DNA from 3 places in the Pedobacter sp. MC2016-14 genome. Region 1 is predicted to be linked to each of the others. Evidence: riboswitches for the same ligand, from Rfam matches in the RefSeq annotation. Region 1 holds a riboswitch; each other region holds the start of a gene.
What was found. A riboswitch is a leader RNA that binds a small molecule or an ion and turns the genes downstream of it on or off. The one in region 1 is predicted to bind S-adenosylmethionine.
Positions count from the first base shown of each region.

Region 1 (2,327 bases):
TTCCACCAGAGGCGCAGATATTGTGCTGGTCAAGATAAGTTAGGGGCGGCTGTCCACTTAATGTCTCTGGAAGTGCAACACTTAATACCGTTGATAAGCTGAGTTCTTTTATAGCCGAATTTCCGTTAAACCTGATGCCGGGAATTTTGCGGAGTAATTGAGCAATCATATGTTGTTTTAAATTACTGATGTGTGTTTGATAATTTTCTCTGTTGCTATAGGCCAGTTCCAATGCCTTTGCTAAACCAACAATGCCAGTTACATTTTCAGTTCCGCTACGCTGGCTTCGTTCTTGTGAGCCACCATTGATGAAGGGAGTGATTGAAGTTTTGATGCTTTTGTATAAAAAACCAATTCCTTTAGGGCCATGAAATTTATGCGCAGATCCAACCAGGAAATCGGCCTGAAGGACCTTTGTGTCAAACGCATATTGCCCCATGCTTTGTACAGTGTCTGAATGGAAAACAGCACTGTACTTTCTACAGACCTCAGCAATCTCGTGGATATCATTGATGTTTCCTATTTCGTTGTTTCCATGCATTACAGAAACAAAGGCTTTTTCGCCTGTTGCTAATATTTCCTCCAAATGTGGTATGGAAAGATTGCCCCGTTCATCATGGTTTAGATAAATTAGTCTTATTTCTCCATTTCTTTGAAGTAATTTTAATGTATTCAAAACCGCGTGATGCTCAAACGCCGTCGTAACAGCTAGTTTTATCCCATTACCACGAATCGCCGACAAAATTGCGGTATTGTCGGCCTCGGTGCCACCAGAAGTAAAAATAATATGCTCCGGGCTGGTATTTAGAAGATCAGCAATTGTTGTTCTGGATTTGTCAATAGCTGTTTTTGCTGATCGCCCGTAATAATGTGAAGAAGATGGATTGCCAAAATTCTCAAAGAAATAGGGTTGCATAGCTTCAAAAACTTCGAGGCTTAAAGGAGTAGTTGCTGCATTGTCTAGATAAATTCTCATGTCTTTTAAGTTTAATTGTATAAATACTGCTTATCAGAGACAGAGATGAAATGATCTTATCTATCCGCAAATGTTGCGGAAGGATTTAGCACCTTGTAAAATAACAGGTTGCTAAGACTTCAAAGGGCCTTTCCCTCAGTCTTTCTTGATAAGTTAAATATGTTTTAAGAACTGTTTGCTGGGACAAATATAACATTTAAATATTAAATCTACTATTTTAGTAGATTTAATATTTGGACAGCTTTGCTAACAGCCTTTAAATTAGTATTTGTATATTGAATTTAAAATTATGTAATTTCGTTTCAAACTAACCAATGTCAGTATATCTTCAACACAGCGATTTTGATTTAATAGCATTATTACGTGATGGCGATCAAACTGCTTTTCAGGAAATATATCTCCGCTACAATACCCTTTTACTTATTTATGCGCATAAAAAACTTCAGGATAAGGAGGAGGCTAAGGATGTAGTACAAGAAGTTTTTGTTAAGTTATGGGCCAACAGGGACGATTTTGTGTTAAAAACTACATTGTCTGGTTATCTTTATAAAAGCGTCTTAAATAAGATTTTAAATATATTCAGACACAAAGAGTTCAGTCGTGAATACATTAACGGCTTACAGGAAATCCTTGACGGCGAAAGTTCTGCCACCGATTATCGGATCAGAGAGCGTGAAATTTCTGGGATCATTGAAAAAGAGATTGCTTTACTTCCATGTAAAATGAGGGAAGTTTTTGACCTTAGAAGAAAAGAATTTCTGAGTAACAAAGAAATCGCAGAGCGAATGAATATCTCTGAACATACCGTGGCTACACACATGAAGAAAACACTCAAATTGCTCAAGGCAAAATTCGGCCGCTTAATGATATTTTGTTTTATCGGTTAAAAAGTAATAAATATTTTGATTTGGGATACCCGATCAGACATTTTCATGTGTCTTGTTGTTAATTGCGGTAATTGCCCGCATTATATAAGATGGATAACGGTAAAAAAGCAGAAGAACTAGTAAAGAAATTTAATGAGGGGCAGGAAACTGAGCAGGAAAAGGCAATTGTAAATTATTGGCTTCACCACCTTAATGAAGAAGAGGTGTCCAGTTTGTCAGAGGCTGATTTATTAGGCAGTCAGGATGAAATGTGGAAATCTGTTGAGCCTGCTATACCTTTAAAGAGGCGCTATAAGCTCTTCCCTTCTATTGCCGCTGCTGCCGTTTTAATCATGACCCTTTCGGCAGGTCTTTATATATATGTTAACAAAACAGTTTCCGAACGCAGACATCTGGCAAAACATTCCAGTAGTACTATAGTTCCGGGAGGGAACAAAGCAATCCTTACACTAGCAGATGGCAGG
Region 1 covers NZ_JAJMPA010000001.1:2,581,445-2,583,771, forward strand. Annotated here, with positions in the region: gene LPB86_RS10655 (cysteine desulfurase family protein) at 1-976, opposite strand, end outside; SAM riboswitch class I at 1,030-1,131, opposite strand; gene LPB86_RS10660 (RNA polymerase sigma factor) at 1,291-1,863, shown strand; gene LPB86_RS10665 (FecR family protein) at 1,953-2,327, shown strand, end outside.

Region 2 (2,327 bases), 2.4 Mb from region 1:
TTGTTTTTCATCCGTAATACCAGCAAACTGGGCTTTATACATATGATATACACGTTGATATTCTACACTGGCAGCAGTAACCTGTCCATTTGGGCCTCCTAAGAAATTCCAACCCAGAGCATCACCTTTGTAGCCATTGCCATCTAAATCTTTATCACCACCCAATACTTCTTTTGGGTTGCGCCATAAATTTGCCTTTAAATCTTCATGTAGAGTATCAATACCGCCATCCAATACACACACTACCACTGGTTTTGGTGTTTTTCCTTTTAATAGCTTATCATAAGCTTTAATTACGCCGATACCATATACATTATCTGCATCTTTTGAGAGCATGTGCCAGTTTTGCGGTGCCTGTTGCGCAAAGCCTAAAGCCGGTAGCAAGCACATCACCATTGCAATTGTTTTTTTCATTTTTTTGTGTTTCAGTTTTTTTGTGCAACCTACACATATTTGCTTTTATTTTAAAATCAGGCTGGCAACTATGTTTTTTCTATTGGCCTTTTTTACCCTCAAGCGCGGTCTGTTCTGGTCTTAAATAACTAATTTTTGTACACCCCAATATAGCGCTCTGGAAAAATTTAATTTTAAAACACGGTTCCTTTGTTTCATCAAATACAATTTTATATGGTAAAAACGCTAATTTCTTGGAATTGAGTTTTCTTTGTTGCATTTTTGTACTGCTTATAGAGAAAGACGGAGGGATTAGACCCTGCGAAGTCTTAGCAACCTGTGCTTACAAGGTGCTACATTCTACCGGAATACGCTTTTAAACAGCAACCCCCGAAAGATAAGTTGAGTTCATCACAGCCTGAATTCCGAATAAGCTTTGCACGTAATGAGTTCGGCACTTGTTTTGGCTTTAGCCACTATCAAAAATAGCTCATCACCTGCTCATATTATTGTTTTATTAATGAACATTAGAGAAGAATTAGAGAAAAGAATACTAATTATCGATGGTGCGATGGGTACCATGATCCAGCGTTATACACTTAGCGAGGAAGACTTTCGCGGTGAACGTTTTAAAGACCACCCCTGCGATGTTAAAGGTAATAATGATTTACTAAACCTTACCCGTCCCGACATCATTAAAGAGATTCATACCGAATACCTAAAGGCTGGCGCTGACATCATCGAAACCAATACTTTTAGTACGCAGCGCATTTCACTTGCAGATTACCAGATGGAAACACTGGATTATGAGATGAGTTTTGAAGGCGCCAAAATTGCTAAAGAAGCGGCAGCCGCCTTTATGCAGGCCAATCCTGAGCGTAAATGTTTCGTTGCTGGTGCTGTTGGGCCTACCAATAGAACACTTTCCATTTCGCCGGATGTAAATGATCCTGGCTACCGGGCATTGACTTTTGATGAACTGGTAGATGCGTACGATGCCCAGGTAAGGGGACTGGTTGATGGAGGGTCAGACTTACTGATGATCGAAACCATCTTTGATACCTTAAATGCCAAAGCAGCTATTTTTTCTATCAAAAAATACGAAGAGGTCATTGGCAGAAAGATAGAAATCATGATTTCCGGAACCATTACCGATGCTTCTGGAAGAACGCTTTCCGGACAAACGGTTGAAGCTTTTTTAAACTCTGTTATCCATGCAAATCCGTTAAGCATTGGTTTCAATTGTGCACTGGGTGCTAAAGAAATGAGGCCACACATTGAAGAACTTGCTGCAAAAGCAGGATGTTATGTCTCCGCTTATCCAAATGCAGGTTTACCGAATGAGTTTGGGGCTTATGACGAGATGCCTCATGAAACGGCTCATTTTGTAGAGGACTTTATAGCACACGGATTTGTAAATATTGTTGGTGGCTGTTGTGGTACCACACCAGATCATATTGGCTGTATTGCCGCTAAAGCTAAAAGTGTAGCACCGAGAAAAATCCCTGTTATTGAACCTTATTTGCGCTTAAGTGGTCTAGAACCTGTAACCATTACTCCAGAAAGCATTTTCGTTAATATTGGCGAACGGACCAATATCACAGGCTCACCAAAGTTCTCTAAACTGATTCTGAGTGGGGATTTTGAGGCGGCATTAACCGTAGCACGCCAGCAAGTAGAAGGTGGTGCACAGGTGATTGACGTGAACATGGATGAGGGTATGATCGATTCAGAAGCAGCTATGACTAAATTTCTGAACCTGATTGCCTCAGAACCGGACATCTCAAAGTTGCCTATTATGGTTGACTCTTCTAAATGGACGGTGATTGAAGCCGGACTAAAATGCTTGCAGGGCAAAGGAATTGTCAACTCCATTTCTCTAAAAGAAGGCGAAGATAAATTTAGAGAGAGTGCCAGAAAAATCATGGTATACG
Region 2 covers NZ_JAJMPA010000001.1:223,044-225,370, forward strand. Annotated here, with positions in the region: gene LPB86_RS00865 (S8 family peptidase) at 1-414, opposite strand, end outside; SAM riboswitch class I at 682-797, shown strand; gene metH (methionine synthase) at 914-2,327, shown strand, end outside.
Region 2: another riboswitch for S-adenosylmethionine. It lies ahead of metH (methionine synthase); the one in region 1 lies ahead of LPB86_RS10655 (cysteine desulfurase family protein).

Region 3 (2,327 bases), on a different contig from region 1:
CTTTCCAGTCCCGGGTAGTTTACTTGTTTAACCGCCGGATGCTGTTGCAGCCAGGTTGCCAGGGCCAGCGCGTTATCTACATGGCGTTGTACCCGTAAAGAAAGTGTTTCCAATCCCTGGATCAATAAAAAGGAATTGAAAGGCGCCAGTGCCGGACCAAAATCCCTTAGGCCTTCAACCCTTGCGCGGATGGCAAACTGAATGTTGCCAAATGGGCCGCCAATACCAAATACATCGTTAAAAACCAATCCGTGATAACCTTCAGAAGGAGCGGTAAATTGTGAGAACTTACCGTTTCCCCAATTGTAATTCCCGCCGTCTACAATCACGCCACCAACACTGGTACCATGGCCGCCTATCCATTTGGTGGCAGATTGCACCACAACATGCGCACCATGCTCTAATGGTTTAAACAGGTATCCTGCGGCACCAAAGGTATTGTCTACAATGAGGGGTAAATCATGTTTTTGGGCAATAGAAGAAAGCCTTTCAAAATCAGGAATGCTAAAAGATGGGTTTCCTATGCTTTCTACATAAATAGCCTTGGTTTTGGCATCTATTTTAGCTTCAAAATCGTTTGGATCATCGCCATTGGCAAATTTAACCGTTATGCCCAGGCGCTTAAACGCAACTTTAAACTGGTTGTAGCTACCACCATACAGGTGCGTTGAGGATACAAAATTATCTCCCGCTTCCAGAATGTTGTTTAGTGCAATAAACTGAGCAGCTTGTCCTGAGGCTACTGCCACAGCTGCCACACCACCTTCAAGTGCCGCTACCCGTTTTTCAAAAACATCTGTTGTTGGGTTCATGATCCTGGTGTAGATGTTGCCAAATTCTTTTAAAGCAAAAAGATTGGCGCCATGTTCAGAATTTTTAAATCCGTACGAAGTAGTTTGATAGATGGGTACTGCGCGTGAGCCTGTTGATGGATCGATTTCCTGTCCTGCGTGGACTTGTAAAGTTTCAAATTTATGTGAGGTTGACATGTTTTTGTGATTTAAGGTTTAAAATGAGTATAACATTGCTGACGTACCCCAGAGCTGGGGCCTTCCGGATTGAATAACAAAAAGGAAGATTTTTATTTTAGGCCATGCAACAGCACATACAAGTATGTAACTGCATTAAACCACCGTTAAAAACGATGCCGGATGTAAAGGCTAACGTTGAGCGCTTTAAAATTAACTGATCTCTTTGAAGAGAAGGAATGTACGTAATGTTCATTTTAGTTCTAATTTATCTTTCCAAATAACACCATGTTATGTGGTCAGGAATTGGCACCTTCTCCGTTAGGGAGGGTTGCCAGTGGGTCAATGAGCCTGTCTCTCGCCACTTCTTTATAAATCAAACCAATTGAGATTTGACTTTCGCGGGCTTTATGCCTTTGATACTGCAAATGTAGGGTTTACTTGTAAAATCACCAAAATAAAATTCTGAATTTATATTAAGTGTTTGTTTTTTAGTTAGATAATTAAGTTTATTTGGCTTTTATTTATCCTAAAGCTTGGCTTAAGTCGTTGATTAAGTCGTCAATGTGTTCCAGTCCGGCAGAGATCCGAATTAAATTCTGTGGGGTTTTGGTGTCTGGCCCTTCTACAGAGGCACGGTGCTCAATGAGGCTTTCTACACCGCCAAGACTGGTAGCCTGGGCAAATAAGTGTACGCTATTCACCACCTTTTTAGCGGTTTCGCCTGTACCTTTTACCAGAATAGAAAGCATCCCGCCAAAATCAGACATTTGTTTTTTGGCAATTTCGTGCTGCGGATGAGAACTCAGTCCAGGATAATAAACTGCTTCTACCTTGGGGTGCTGTTCCAGGTATCGTGCCAGTGCCATTCCGTTTGCACTATGTCCGCGCATTCTATAGGCCAAGGTTTTAATGCTCCTTAAGAGCAAATAACAATCAAAAGGAGCAGGTACGGCACCGCCAACCTGCTGTATGTTCCTGATTCGCTCCCAAAATTCATCTTTTTTTGCCGTTACCAATACGCCGCCCAACACGTCACTATGGCCGCCGATATATTTTGTACTGGAATGCATCACGATGTGTGCCCCCAATACGATCGGATTTTGAAGACATGGCGAAGCAAAGGTGCTGTCGCAAGCCAGCAAAAGCTGGTGCTCGTTCGCAATGCTGGCTACAGCTGCCACATCGGTAATTTTCAAAAGCGGGTTAGAGGGTGTCTCTACCCAAATCATCACCGTATTGTGCTTTATATATTGCGCAATTTCCCCAATTTGTGTAAGGTCAATAAAATCAATTTCCAGGATGCCTTCAAATAAAGATTGCAGCTGTTTTTTAAAACCCCAGTACATATCGTCAGGC
Region 3 covers NZ_JAJMPA010000003.1:31,207-33,533, forward strand. Annotated here, with positions in the region: gene LPB86_RS15435 (O-acetylhomoserine aminocarboxypropyltransferase/cysteine synthase family protein) at 1-989, opposite strand, end outside; SAM riboswitch class I at 1,234-1,346, opposite strand; gene LPB86_RS15440 (PLP-dependent aspartate aminotransferase family protein) at 1,493-2,327, opposite strand, start outside.
Region 3: another riboswitch for S-adenosylmethionine. It lies ahead of LPB86_RS15435 (O-acetylhomoserine aminocarboxypropyltransferase/cysteine synthase family protein); the one in region 1 lies ahead of LPB86_RS10655 (cysteine desulfurase family protein).